Regions from separate parts of the Faecalibacterium sp. AF10-46 genome, predicted to be linked through region 1. Evidence: a T-box and tRNA genes for the amino acid it is inferred to sense, from the RefSeq annotation. Region 1 holds a T-box; the other holds one or more tRNA genes.
The links. A T-box is a leader RNA that pairs with one kind of tRNA and senses whether it is charged. The one in region 1 lies ahead of metG (methionine--tRNA ligase), so its partner is inferred to be a tRNA-Met.

Region 1 (6,341 bases):
CTTGACACCGAACACACCGATCAGGTTCGAGAAGGCGATGTAGATGGCTACGGTCACCAGATACGGCACATAGCACTTATTTTTTTCGCCCAGCAGACCTACAAAGAAATCGTTGCCTGCGGTGTAGGCCATTTCCAGCACAGCCTGACGCTTGCTAATATGGTCCACCTTCAGGTTCCGGGTAAGCAGGATCGAGCCGATGACGACGATCAGCATGATCACCCAACTGATGACCACGGATTCCGGGATCTGCATCGGGCCGACCTTGACGTACTCGACAGTCAGTTCTTCCATCAGGGCTTTGGTCAGATTGCTCAATTTATTTTTCCTCCTTCCTGAAGAATGGGATTTTGGGGGCAAGGTGCCATGCCGGTGTGCGGCACAGCGTCCTTCTTATCGCTCGAAGAAAGGCGCAGCTTTGTGAAAAAAGTAAGGAAGGTGTTCGGCTCTGTCCGGTCACACCCTCCCTCCTGCACGGGTCACTTCGTCTTTTTTCGTTGTGTATGATAGTACGATTGACGAAAATTGGCAAGTGGCTTTGTGCACATTCTACATTTTAGGTGATTCTACTGCATTGATATATTAAAAAAGTTGTGCATCTTGTCCAACAAAGCACTCTTCGCATGTACTTTTTCCACAAATTTCTTAGCCAATTCTTAGGTTTCAATGGCTTTTTCAGGGCATTCCGGGAAATATTTCCATCAAAAATGCCCCATTGTACATACTTTATATGCCCGATATATAAAATTCGTATAGGTGTCTCGTCTGGGATTACACCCGCTCTTATACATATTTATTATAACTGCATATCTAAAATCTGTCAGTCCTCCTGTTTTGCGCCGCGGCGGAACACCAGCCGGAAGATGGCACGGGCAAGCGGCCCGCAGTACAGCATCTGCTTTTCGTCGTGACTTCCTCGGCAGCCCTCCCTGCAGGGCACAGAGTTCCTCTCCAAAGGGTCTGATTGCCCGGACACACCGCGCAGAAAGCAGCATTTTGCACGTTCTATCTGCTATTTTTCAAGAACTGCACAATTATATGTTTCTATCCTTGTGCACTCTGCGAATAGACAAATCGATCAGAAATATGTATAATAAAGCCAGAAACCAGAGAAGTACAGCAGAAGCTCAAGAGAGAGCTAATCCCGCTGACTTGAAGCAGAAAGGAGCGAGACCGATGGTCGATATGGAACCCGCACAGTTTGGACAGGCTGTCGGGATTCGCTGAGAAGCAAAATAGAGGCTCACCACAGACGGGATGTTTCCCCCGTATAAAAACACAACAAAAATGAGCCAGTCTTGAGCATCAAAAATGCGATTACACGACAACCTGTCGATAAACTTAACCCCCAGCGATTCAAATAGATCCGCCGGAGATGATTCCTATGAAGGTATCTTTTGTACGGAGAACATTATTTGAATAGCAAAAAAGGAGTTCTACCAATGTACTAAGTAGTTTGCCCCTAGCGAATCTAACTCGAAAGAATGTGGTAATATGAAATTCATCTTCCGAATCTCGGTGCCGCACTCCATCAGTTAAGAGAAGGGTCAATCCAATGTACTAAGTAAATTCGTCCCCTTGAAATAGATTCTCAGTTTCCAGTAGTTTCTAAGGAGAGTCACCCTATGAAACGTTTACTCCGAAAATGAGGAACCCCAAGGAGAAGAGGCTTATGACTCCGAAGAAGTAAGTATCCAGCCGGACGAGGGCTTGCAACCGCCTCGTCCGGCTGGTTTTATTTTGTACTTTTTCAACCAGCAGTTGATGCCCGATTTGTGCAAATTTTACGCTGCGCGGTTGAATACCGTCCTTGTGTTTCCACCCCCCCTATGGTATAATGGTGAAAAAGGAGGTGCATTTTATGCAGATTGTATTTACGTTTGATCGGCTGAACCTGATGCATCTTGTTTTGGGCATCTTTGCATTCTGGATGGGCCTGCGGGACCTGCTGGGCAAAGACCCGCTCATCCATACCTTTTTCAACCAGTACGACCGCGATCCGGAATACCGTGCTATGTGGCAGAAGAAAAACGGCGTCCTTTTCATGTGCAATGCTGTGATTTTCTTCACTCTTCTCCTGTTGGACCCGGCCACTCTGCTTCACCGTGTCCTCAGCATCATCTGGATTGTGGCAGATCTGATCTATCTTGTCGCCTACGAAAGCTGGAACCATAGTGCGGATTGACAGCCGGAAAGGGGCCACCATGAATTTGAATCTTTCGGACTGGGATTGGCTGAACGCCGCGCTGGGTGTGCTGTTTTTATACCGCGGCATCCGGGACCTGTACAATGGCACCGGCACCGGCTGGAGCAGCGAGGACGAAAAGCAGCACTTCCACAGATCCTTCGGCATCCTGTCGATCCTTTGCGGTGCACTCTATCTGGTCAACATTTTTCTGCCCAAGGTGAAGCCGCTGAATTCCATTTTGATGGTGGCGGCGCTCGTGTTCAGTGTTGTTCTGCTGATCTCGCATCTGTGCTATCTCTTGAGCAAGGACGACAAAAAGTGAGGGGGTTCCATGGAAGTTATCTTTTCGATTTTAGTCGCACTTTTCGGCATCGGCTTCGGCATTTTTATGGCACTGCAGCCGGAGGATGCCATTGCCCTGCATGACCGTGGGCGGTATACGCAGACCGAACCAACAGAAAAATACATCAAGCTCACCCGGCTGGAAGGCATTGGGCTTTCGGTGCTCTGTGCCGTACTTCTGGTGGTGCTGCTGTTCGCACCCCAATAATACTTTGCAGCTTTCCTCTTGCGTTCGTTTTCTCATCCTGCTACAATGAGAAAAAACGCAGGAGGTATTTTATTATGGTCAAGCATGTGATCCTTTGGCAGCTGAAGGACGAACTGTCCGATGCCGAAAAAGCCGCCGTCAAGGCAGGCATCAAAGAGGGGCTGGAAAGTCTGGCCGGCAAGATCCCCGGCCTTGTGGAAGTGCATGTCAACATCAACGGTCTCCCCTCTTCCACCGCCGACCTGATGCTGGACACCACCTTTGAAAGCGCCGAGGCCCTCAAGGGCTACTCCGTCCATCCCGCCCATGTGGCTGTGGCCGACGGCAAGGTGCGGCCCTACACCAAGGCACGGTTCTGTCTGGATTACGAGATTTAATGTTGACAAACCCACCGTTTTTGCGTATTATAGACATAACAGTGTAAATTGGCTGTGAAGAGAAGAGTACGCACCGTCTGCGCCTGACAGAAAGCCCGAAGGATGGAACCGGGCAGGCCGCGCGATGCCGAAGATGGTCTCGGAGCTGCGCAGGTGAAAATTGAGCCTGCGACGGGTGCGCCCGTTACCGCGCTGCGCCGTGCTTTTTGGCCCGGCAAAAGGCTGCGCCCGCAAGGGTGCGGCGAAGCAAGGTGGTACCACGAAAGTTTCAGGCTCTCGTCCTTGTCCGGCTCAGTCCGGCAGGATGAGGGCTTTTTTCGTCCCCCGCCAAATCAGGAAAGGAAGAGTATCAACCTATGAGTGAGCACAAGACATTCTACATCACCACTCCCATCTACTACCCCAGCGACAAGCTGCACATCGGCCACAGCTATACCACTGTCGCCTGCGACGCACTGGCACGCTTCAAGCGGATGCAGGGCTATGACGTCATGTTCCTGACCGGCACCGACGAGCACGGCCAGAAAATTCAGGACAAGGCTGCCGATGCCGGTGTGACCCCCAAGGAGTATGTGGACAAGATCGTAGCCACCGTCAAGGATCTGTGGAAGCTGCTGGACGTCAGCTACGACCGCTTCATCCGCACCACCGACGACTACCACATGGAGTCCTGCCAGAAAATTTTCACCAAGCTGTATGAGCAGGGCGACATCTACAAGGGCGAGTACATCGGCCACTACTGCAAGCCCTGCGAGAGCTTCTGGACCGACAGCCAGCTGGTGGACGGCAAGTGCCCCGATTGCGGCCGCGAAGTGTACGACGCACACGAGGAAGCCTACTTCTTCAAGACCAGCAAGTATGCCGACCGCCTGCTGAAGCTCTACGAGGAGAACCCCCAGTTCATCCAGCCTGAGAGCCGCAAGAACGAGATGATCGCCTTCATCAAGCAGGGCCTGCAGGACACCTGCGTGTCCCGCACCTCCGTGAAGTGGGGCATCCCCGTGCCCTTCGACCCCAAGCACACCATGTATGTGTGGGTGGACGCCCTGAGCAACTATATCTCCGCGCTGGGCTACGGTAACGAAAAATATCACGACTACGACAAGTTCTGGCCTGCCGACCTTCACATGGTGGGCAAGGAGATCCTGCGTTTCCACACCATTCTGTGGCCCGCCATGCTGATGGCTCTGGATCTGCCCCTGCCCAAACGGGTGTTCGGCCACGGCTGGCTGCTGATGAACGGCGGCAAGATGTCCAAGTCCGTGGGCAACGTGGTGGACCCTGTGATCCTGTGCGACCGCTACGGCGTGGATGCCATCCGCTACTTCCTGCTGCGTGAGATTCCCTTCGGCAACGATGGCATGTTCACCAACGAAGCCCTGATCACCCGCATCAACAGCGATCTGGCGAACGATTTGGGCAACCTGCTCAGCCGCACGGTCGCCATGTGCGAGAAGTACTTCGGCGGCACCGTGCACAATGTGGCCGGTACCGAGGCCATTGACACCGAGCTGGAGACCATGGTCAACGAGCTGACCGCCAAGGTCACGGCCGACATGGACAGCCTGACCATCCCGCAGGCCCTGATGGAGATCTTTGCGGTCATCCAGCGCGCCAACAAGTACATCGACGAGACCGCACCCTGGGCGCTGGCCAAGGACGAGGCCAACAAGGCCCGTCTGGAGAGCGTGCTGTACCACCTGTGCGAGGCACTGCGCGTGTGCGGCATCCTGCTGAACGCATACCTGCCCACCACCGCACCCAAGATGATGGAACAGCTGGGTCTGGACGCATCTGCTCTGGACCTGACCAAGACCACCTACGGCGCACAGGAGACCTACACCGTGCACAAGGGCGAGGCACTGTTCCCCCGCATCGATGTGGCAAAGGAAATTGCCCACCTGAAGGAAGAGGACGAGAAACGCAAGGCCGCTGCCGAAGCTGCCAACAAGGCCAAGGCCGAAGCAGAGAAGAAGGCTGCCGCCCCCGCCGAGGAGAGCACCGTGGACTTTACCCACGAGGAAGAGATCGACTTTGACACCTTCTGCAAGGTGGAGCTGCGCGTGGCCGAGGTGCGCGCCTGCGAGAACCTGAAGGAGAGCAAGAAGCTGCTGCACCTGACCGTGTTCGACGGCGAGCGGGAGCGCTGCATCCTTTCCGGCATTGCAAAGTGGTTCAAGCCGGAAGACCTGATCGGTAAGAAGATCGGCATTGTGTGCAATCTGGCTCCCCGCCCGATGATGAAGGGCAAGTACGTCAGCGAGGGCATGATCTTTGCTGCTGATACCGCCGACGGCGGCTGCTCCATCGCTTTCTACGGCGACGACACCCCCGTAGGCAGCCGCATCCACTGAGCCGCCATGCAGGAAAACAAAACGCTTTCCCACGCGGAATGGCTGGATAAAATTTTCGGCACGCCGGTGTTTGCCGTGCTGCTGGCCATCTTCTGCAATGTGCTGTGGGGCTCGGCCTTCCCCTTCATCAAGCTGGGCTACCGGCTGTTCTCCATTGATTCCGGCAGCACCGCCTCCATCTTCTGCTTTGCCGGTGTGCGGTTCATGCTGGGCAGCTTTCTGGTGCTTCTGGGCAGTGTTCTGTTGCAGAGCCGCCTGCCCAAGTTTCCCCGCAGCAAAGTGGCAGCGGAGTGCTGTGCTCTGGGCCTGTGGCAGACCACGACCCAGTACGCATTCTATTACATCGCTGTTGCCATGCTCACGGGTGCCTTTGGCGGTATCCTGAACAGCACCCAGAGCTTTCTGGGCGTGATTTTTGCCCATTTCATCTACGGCAACGCCGACCGCATGACCGCTGCCAAAACGCTGGGCTGTGTCATCGGCTTTGCGGGCGTGCTCATCGGCACGCTGGGCAACCACGGCAGCGGAAGCGGCTGGGGCGTGTTCTGCATGATGGCCGCTACCATCATCTTTACCCTGTCCGGCCCGTGGAACAAATCCGTGACCAAAAAAGCAGACAGCTTTGCCGTCTGCTTCATCAACCTGTTCGTGGGCGGTCTGGCACTGTTCGTGCTGGGCACTGTGCTGGGCGGCAGTCTCCATGTGCAGAGCGCACTGGCGGTGGTGGTCATGCTGTATCTGGCCTTCATCTGCGGGGCAGGCTATGTGCTGTGGGCCCTGCTGATGAAGAACAACCCGGTCAGCCGCATTGCCATCTTTGGCTTCGTGAACCCGGTGGTCAACGTGCTGCTGAGCGTCGTGCTCAACGGCGA
Region 2 (6,341 bases), on a different contig from region 1:
GAAGATTAAACCTCAGGGGGAACATGAATGGCAAGAGGAAAAGGAGGACTTGGCCGCGGGCTGGACAGTCTGTTTGAAGATGCCGCCCCGGTTTTTGAGTCCGGTGCAAAGGTAGACACCTTGCCCCTGCGTGAGATCGAACCGGACCCGGAACAGCCGCGCAAGACCTTTGACGAACAGGCGCTGGGCGAGCTGGCGGCCAGCATTGCAGAGCATGGTCTGCTGCAGCCCATCGCGGTGCGTCCGCGCCCGCGCGGCGGCTACAGCATCGTGGCGGGTGAGCGCCGCTGGCGTGCCTGCCGCATGGCAGGGCTGAACGATGTGCCGGTGGTCATTAAGGAAGTCAGCGACGAGCAGGCCATGGAGCTGGCTCTGGTGGAAAACCTGCAGCGCGAGGATCTGGACCCGGTGGAAGAAGCAACCGGCATCCGGGAGCTGATGACCCGCTGCGGCCTGACGCAGGAGCAGGCGGCACAGAAGTTGGGCAAGAGCCGCAGCGCACTGGCCAACAGCCTGCGCCTGCTGAACCTGCCGGAAAACGTGCTGGAACTGCTGAAAAGCGGCTTTATCAACATCGGCCACGCAAAGGTGATCCTGAGCCTGCCCACGCCGGAGCTGCAGGAGCAGGCGGCGCAGATCATTGCAGACAACCAGCTGAACGTGCGTCAGGCCGAGGCGCTGTGCAAAAAGCTGGCAAAGCCCGCAAAGGAGCCCAGAGAACCCAAGCCGCGGGGCACTCTGCCGGTGGAGGTGGAAGAAAGCCTCAAGCAGGTGCTGGGCAGCGAGGTGAACGTGGCCTACCACGACGGCAAGGGCAGGCTGACCGTGCATTTCTATTCAGACGAGCAGCTGCGGGCCTTTGCCAACCTGCTGGGACAGTACCAGAACGAAGAATAAAGCGATCCAAGGCGGGCGACCGTCTTTGAACGGCACAGGGGAGGGGATCTTCTGTGCGAACCGAAATAGAGCAAGGAGAGTCAATCATGCTTGATATCAAATTTGTCCGTGAAAACCCGGACGCTGTCAAGGAAAACATCAAGAAGAAGTTTCAGGATGCAAAGCTCCCGCTGGTGGACGAGGTCATCGAGAAGGATGCCAAGTACCGCGCATGCCTGAAGGAAGTGGAAGCCCTCAAGGCTGCCCGCAACAAGCTGAGCAAGGCCAACGGCCCCCTGTTCGGCCAGCTGAAGAAGTGCACCGATGAGGCACAGAAGGCCGAACTGCAGGCTCAGATCGATGCCAACAATGCCGCCGTCAAGGCCGATGCCGACAAGATGGCTGAGCTGGAAAAGGAAGAAGAGACCCTGTCCGCACGCATTCAGGAGATCATGTACACCATTCCGCAGATGATCGATCCCAGCGTGCCCATCGGCCCGGATGATACCTACAACGTGGAAGCACAGCGCTTTGGTGAGCCTGTGGTGCCCGATTTCCCCATTCCGTACCACACCGAGATCATGGAGAGCTTCGACGGCATCGATATGGACGCTGCAGGCCGCGTGGCCGGCAACGGTTTCTACTATCTGCTGGGCAACATCGCCCGCCTGCACGAGGCTGTGCTGGCCTATGCCCGCGACTTTATGATCAACAAGGGCTTCACCTATGTGATCCCTCCCTTCATGATGCACGGCAACGTGGTGCAGGGTGTCATGTCCTTCCCGGAAATGGATGCCATGATGTATAAGATCGAGGGTGAGGACCTGTACCTGATCGGTACCAGCGAGCACACCATGATCGGCCGCTTCATCGACCAGACTCTGGACGAGGCCACTCTGCCCCTGACCCTGACCTCCTACAGCCCCTGCTTCCGCAAGGAAAAGGGCGCTCACGGCATCGAGGAGCGCGGCATTTACCGCATCCATCAGTTCGAGAAGCAGGAAATGATCGTGGTCTGCCGCCCCGACGAGAGCGCTGACTGGTACGAGAAGCTGTGGAAGAATTCTGTGGAGCTGTTCCGCAGCATGGAGATCCCGGTGCGTCAGCTGAACTGCTGCTCCGGCGACCTGGCCGACCTGAAGGTGAAGAGCTGCGATATCGAAGCATGGAGCCCCCGCCAGCAGAAGTACTTCGAGGTCTGCTCCTGCTCCAACCTGGGCGATGCACAGGCACGCCGCCTGCACATCCGCGTGAAGGGCAAGGACGGCAAGACCTATCTGGCCCACACCCTGAACAACACCTGCGTGGCACCTCCGCGTATGCTGATCGCCTTCCTGGAGAACCATCTGCAGGCCGACGGCACCGTGACCATCCCCGAAGTGCTGCAGCCGTATATGGGCGGCCTGAAGGTCATGGTTCCCACCCATAAGAAGGGTTGAAGAATTGACCGGCTTTTCCACAAGGCTCGGATAAATGGTTGAAAAATCCCGCTTTCTATTCAATGGAAAGCGGGATTTTTGCGTATCTTCGTTTGTATTTTGGACGACACGAAAAAATATGATTTTTTTAAAAATATGTGTTGACAAAAGGGGTATCTGTGGGTATAATAATAGAGCACTGTTCGAGTGCACAAACAATATGTGGCGGTATAGCTCAGTTGGCTAGAGCATTCGGTTCATACCCGAAGTGTCACCGGTTCAAATCCAGTTACCGCTACCACTTTTACAGAGTTTCGCTAAGGTTAGGGGGACGGTCGTCTGCAGTAGTGGACGATGGAAGTCGGAGGTTTTAGCGAAGCTCTGTATTTCTAAGGCCCGTTGGTCAAGCGGTTAAGACACGGCCCTTTCACGGCTGTAACATGGGTTCGATTCCCGTACGGGTCATGAATAAAATCCCTGATCTTAGGATCAGGGATTTTTTCATGCAACCCGTACGAGGAATCGAAGGAACACGGCCGCCCGCAGGCGGCAAAAAAGAGCCCAGTGGGCTCTTTTTTAGTGTTCGGGTCCCATCCTGTAGGAATGTCTACCGTGGTAGCTGCCGCTGCATTCGCTCGGGGGATTTTTAATTTGACCCGTACGGGAATCGAACAGGGCGGCGGTGCGCAGCACCGCAACCAAAGCCCCAGTGGGGCTTTGGTTAGCCCGCGGGTCCCAACGGCCAGGAATGTCTACCGTGGTTGCTGCCGTTTTGACCCGTACGAGGAATCGAAGGAACACGGCCGCCCGCAGGCGGCAAAAAAGAGCCCAGTGGGCTCTTTTTTAGTGCCCCGGGTTGCGGCTCCCAGCATCCGCGCGTGCCTTGGGCGGCACTTGCGTCTTGCTGGCCGCTGCCCCAACAACTCCTCCCTGCATCGGCCACTGGCCGCGGTCGTCGTTGTTGCAGGTCCCGTCCTGTAGGAATGTCTAATGTGGTTGCTACCGCTGCATTGCGCAAGGGCGTTTTTAATTTGACCCGCACGGGAATTGCAGCTGAGCTGACCGCCGCCAGCGAGCAAAGACTTCCCCCGGTCGGGGGAAGATGTCGCATAGCGACAAAAAGGGGAGTACAGGGAAGCGAAGCTGGGGCCGTGGTCAGCGGGATGCGAACGCCGCTCCAAGGCGTGAAGCATACGCTGGGAACCACAACCCGGGACAGGGCGGCGGTGCGCCTTCGTCTTGAATACTACATACCAGATCACGGATAAAAGACCCGGCAGAGGAACACGTTCAAGTGCTCTTCTGCCGGGTCTTTCTACATTTTTTTCGCAGATTTTCGACCTGAAATAGTAACAAAATTATGTCATTGAGACATCAATCCTCTATTTTTAACCGCGAAAATTGACTTGCATGCCAAAAAATCCGGGATGTTCTGGCACTTTCCATATAAATTCATGACAAAGTTTGGTAGAAATAATATCTTGTATACAGGCTGCACTTACGTTACAATACAGATGATATATCAATTGTACGAGCAGAAGGGAGGAAATGGAGTCCATAAGGGCGGTTTTCAATCACGAGTACGGGCTGGTGGCGGATGCAGCGTGCAGTTTTTGCATCATCTGTTCCCATCGCCTGATGCTTAGAACGGGAGGATGTCAATGGAAGTCTTTTTGCAAGCACTGGTAAACGGGATCCTGCTGGGCGGTTTCTACTCCCTGATGGGAATGGGCCAGAACATCATTTTCGGTGTTATGAACATCGTCAACTTCTGCCACGGCGAAATGTTGATGGTGGGCATGTACATCACCTATGTTCTGTATACCTACTTTGGGGTGGACCCCTATGTAGCCCTTCCCATCGTTGCAGTGCTCATGTTCGGTCTGGGTGCGCTGATCCAGTCCACTCTGATCACCCCTTCGCTCAAGACCAAGAGCTTTACGAACCTGCTGTTCCTCACCGTCGGTCTGGGCCTGCTGCTCACCAACGGCGCTCTGGTCATCTTTGGTTCCACCTATTATAAGATCATTACCCCTTATTCCCAGACCTACATTCCGCTGGGTCCGGTCACGATCGCGCTGCCGCGTCTGGTCAGCTTCCTGATCCTGATCGTGGTCGCGATTGCGCTGTTTGCCTTCCTCAAGTATTCCACCACCGGCAAGCAGATCCGCGCCGTATCCCAGAACCCCATTGGTGCTGAGGTCGTGGGCATCAACGTCAAGAAAATTTACATCCTGACCTATGGTCTGGGCGTGGCTCTGGCCGGTATCGCCGGCTCTCTGCTGACCCAGTTCTACACCATCTATCCCACCGCAGGCGCAAGCTTCGGCTTCCGCGCACTGATCGTCGTGGTCGTGGGCGGTCTGGGCTCCATCCCCGGCGCATTCTTCGCCGGTATTTTCCTGGGCCTGCTGGAGCAGATGAGCGCATTGTTCATCAGCCCGTCCTACAGTGATATGATCGTGTTCGTCACCTTCATCATCATTCTGGTCGTGCGTCAGGTCATGATTCTGAGGAGGCGATAAGATGGATACCAGAAAAGCAGTTAAAACCTATCACCGCAATCTGGCGATCGTTCTGGCTATCATCATCGCCATCTTCGCAGCGATCCCGCTGGTCGTGGATAAACCCTACATCATCAACATTTTCGTTCTTACCTTCTATATGTCCACCCTGTCCATGGCATGGAACATTCTGGGCGGCATCACCGGCCAGAACTCGCTGGGTCTGGCCGCTTACATGGGTCTGGGTGCCTATGTGTGCTGTCTGGTGGTCACAAAGACGGGCATGAACCCCTGGGTGGCCGCTGTGCTGGATATGCTCGTTGTGGGCGTTGTGGCCGGTGTCATCTTCTTCCCAAGCCTGATCCTGCGCGGCCCCTACTTCACGCTGGTGTCCATCGCGTTTGCCGAGTCCATCCGTCAGTTCATCATCAACTCGGAGTTCTTCGGCCGCGCATCCGGTGTGGGCCTGCCCTTCGGCAAGGACTCCTTTGCGCAGTTCCGCTTTACCAGCAAGGTGCCGTATTACTACATCGGCTTCATCATGATGGTGGGCGTTTATCTCATCATGAAGAAGATCGGCCGCTCCAAGCTGGGCTTTGCGCTGCGCACCATCCGCGAGGATGAGGACGCAGCCGCCGCTATCGGCATCAACCCCACCAAGTACAAGGTCATTGCCGTTGTCATTTCGGCTATCATTGCCGGGCTGGTCGGCTTCTTCTATGTCAGCTACATCCGCTACATCGACCCCGATGTTATGATTCAGTCCAAGTCCACTGAGATCGTGCTGCCCGCAGTCGTGGGCGGCGCTGCCTACATCGAAGGCCCGCTGATCGGCGGCCTCATCATGATCCCGCTGAGCGAACTGCTGCGTGCAAACTTTGCCGCCATCCTGCCCGGAATCAACATGCTGATGTACGCCATCGTGCTGATCGTGGTCATCCGCTTCCGTCCGTCCGGTATTCTGGGCTGGTACATGAACTCGAAGGTCAAGACCTTCATCGATGAAAAGATCCTCAAAAAGCCGTCTCTGGACGTGCTGGAAGAGTATGAGCTGATGGCAGACAAGGGAGGGAAGTAATCATGGCAGAAAAGCCTATTATTGAAGTCCAGGGCCTGACCAAGCGGTTCAAGGGTCTGACCGCCGTGCATGATGTTTCTTTCTCGGTGGAGAAAGGCTCCATCACCGGCATGATCGGCCCCAACGGTGCTGGTAAATCCACCACCTTCAACATGATCTGCGGCTACTACCCGCCCACCGAAGGCAAGATCTTCTACAATGGTGAGGACATCACCAACAAAAAGGCGTATGAGTACACCAACATGAAGATCGCCCGCACCTTCCAGATCATGAAACCTCTGAAGAACCTGAGCGTTCTGGATAACGTCACAGCCGCCGCCTACTTCGGCCACGCCGGTGCAAAGAGCGAAAAAGAGGCCAAGGAGCGCGCCATGGAGGTGCTGCACTTCACCGGCCTATACGAAAAGCGTCATGTGATCTCCAAGGACATGGGCACGCCGGACCAGAAGCGTCTGGAGATGGCCC

Region 2: it has a tRNA-Met gene. The T-box ahead of metG (methionine--tRNA ligase) is inferred to sense a tRNA for this amino acid. The anticodon was not compared.

The regions. Positions count from the first base shown of each region.
Region 1 covers NZ_QVGY01000012.1:38,408-44,748, forward strand. Annotated here, with positions in the region: gene DWV57_RS12090 (F0F1 ATP synthase subunit A) at 1-318, opposite strand, end outside; gene DWV57_RS12100 (hypothetical protein) at 1,862-2,185, shown strand; gene DWV57_RS12105 (SdpI family protein) at 2,205-2,510, shown strand; gene DWV57_RS12110 (hypothetical protein) at 2,520-2,738, shown strand; gene DWV57_RS12115 (Dabb family protein) at 2,813-3,115, shown strand; T-box leader at 3,161-3,402, shown strand; gene metG (methionine--tRNA ligase) at 3,472-5,469, shown strand; gene DWV57_RS12130 (DMT family transporter) at 5,476-6,341, shown strand, end outside.
Region 2 covers NZ_QVGY01000010.1:80,968-87,308, forward strand. Annotated here, with positions in the region: gene DWV57_RS10995 (ParA family protein) at 1-9, shown strand, start outside; gene DWV57_RS11000 (ParB/RepB/Spo0J family partition protein) at 28-897, shown strand; gene serS (serine--tRNA ligase) at 984-2,315, shown strand; tRNA gene DWV57_RS11010 (tRNA-Met) at 2,519-2,595, shown strand; tRNA gene DWV57_RS11015 (tRNA-Glu) at 2,688-2,759, shown strand; gene DWV57_RS11020 (branched-chain amino acid ABC transporter permease) at 3,956-4,819, shown strand; gene DWV57_RS11025 (branched-chain amino acid ABC transporter permease) at 4,821-5,876, shown strand; gene DWV57_RS11030 (ABC transporter ATP-binding protein) at 5,879-6,341, shown strand, end outside.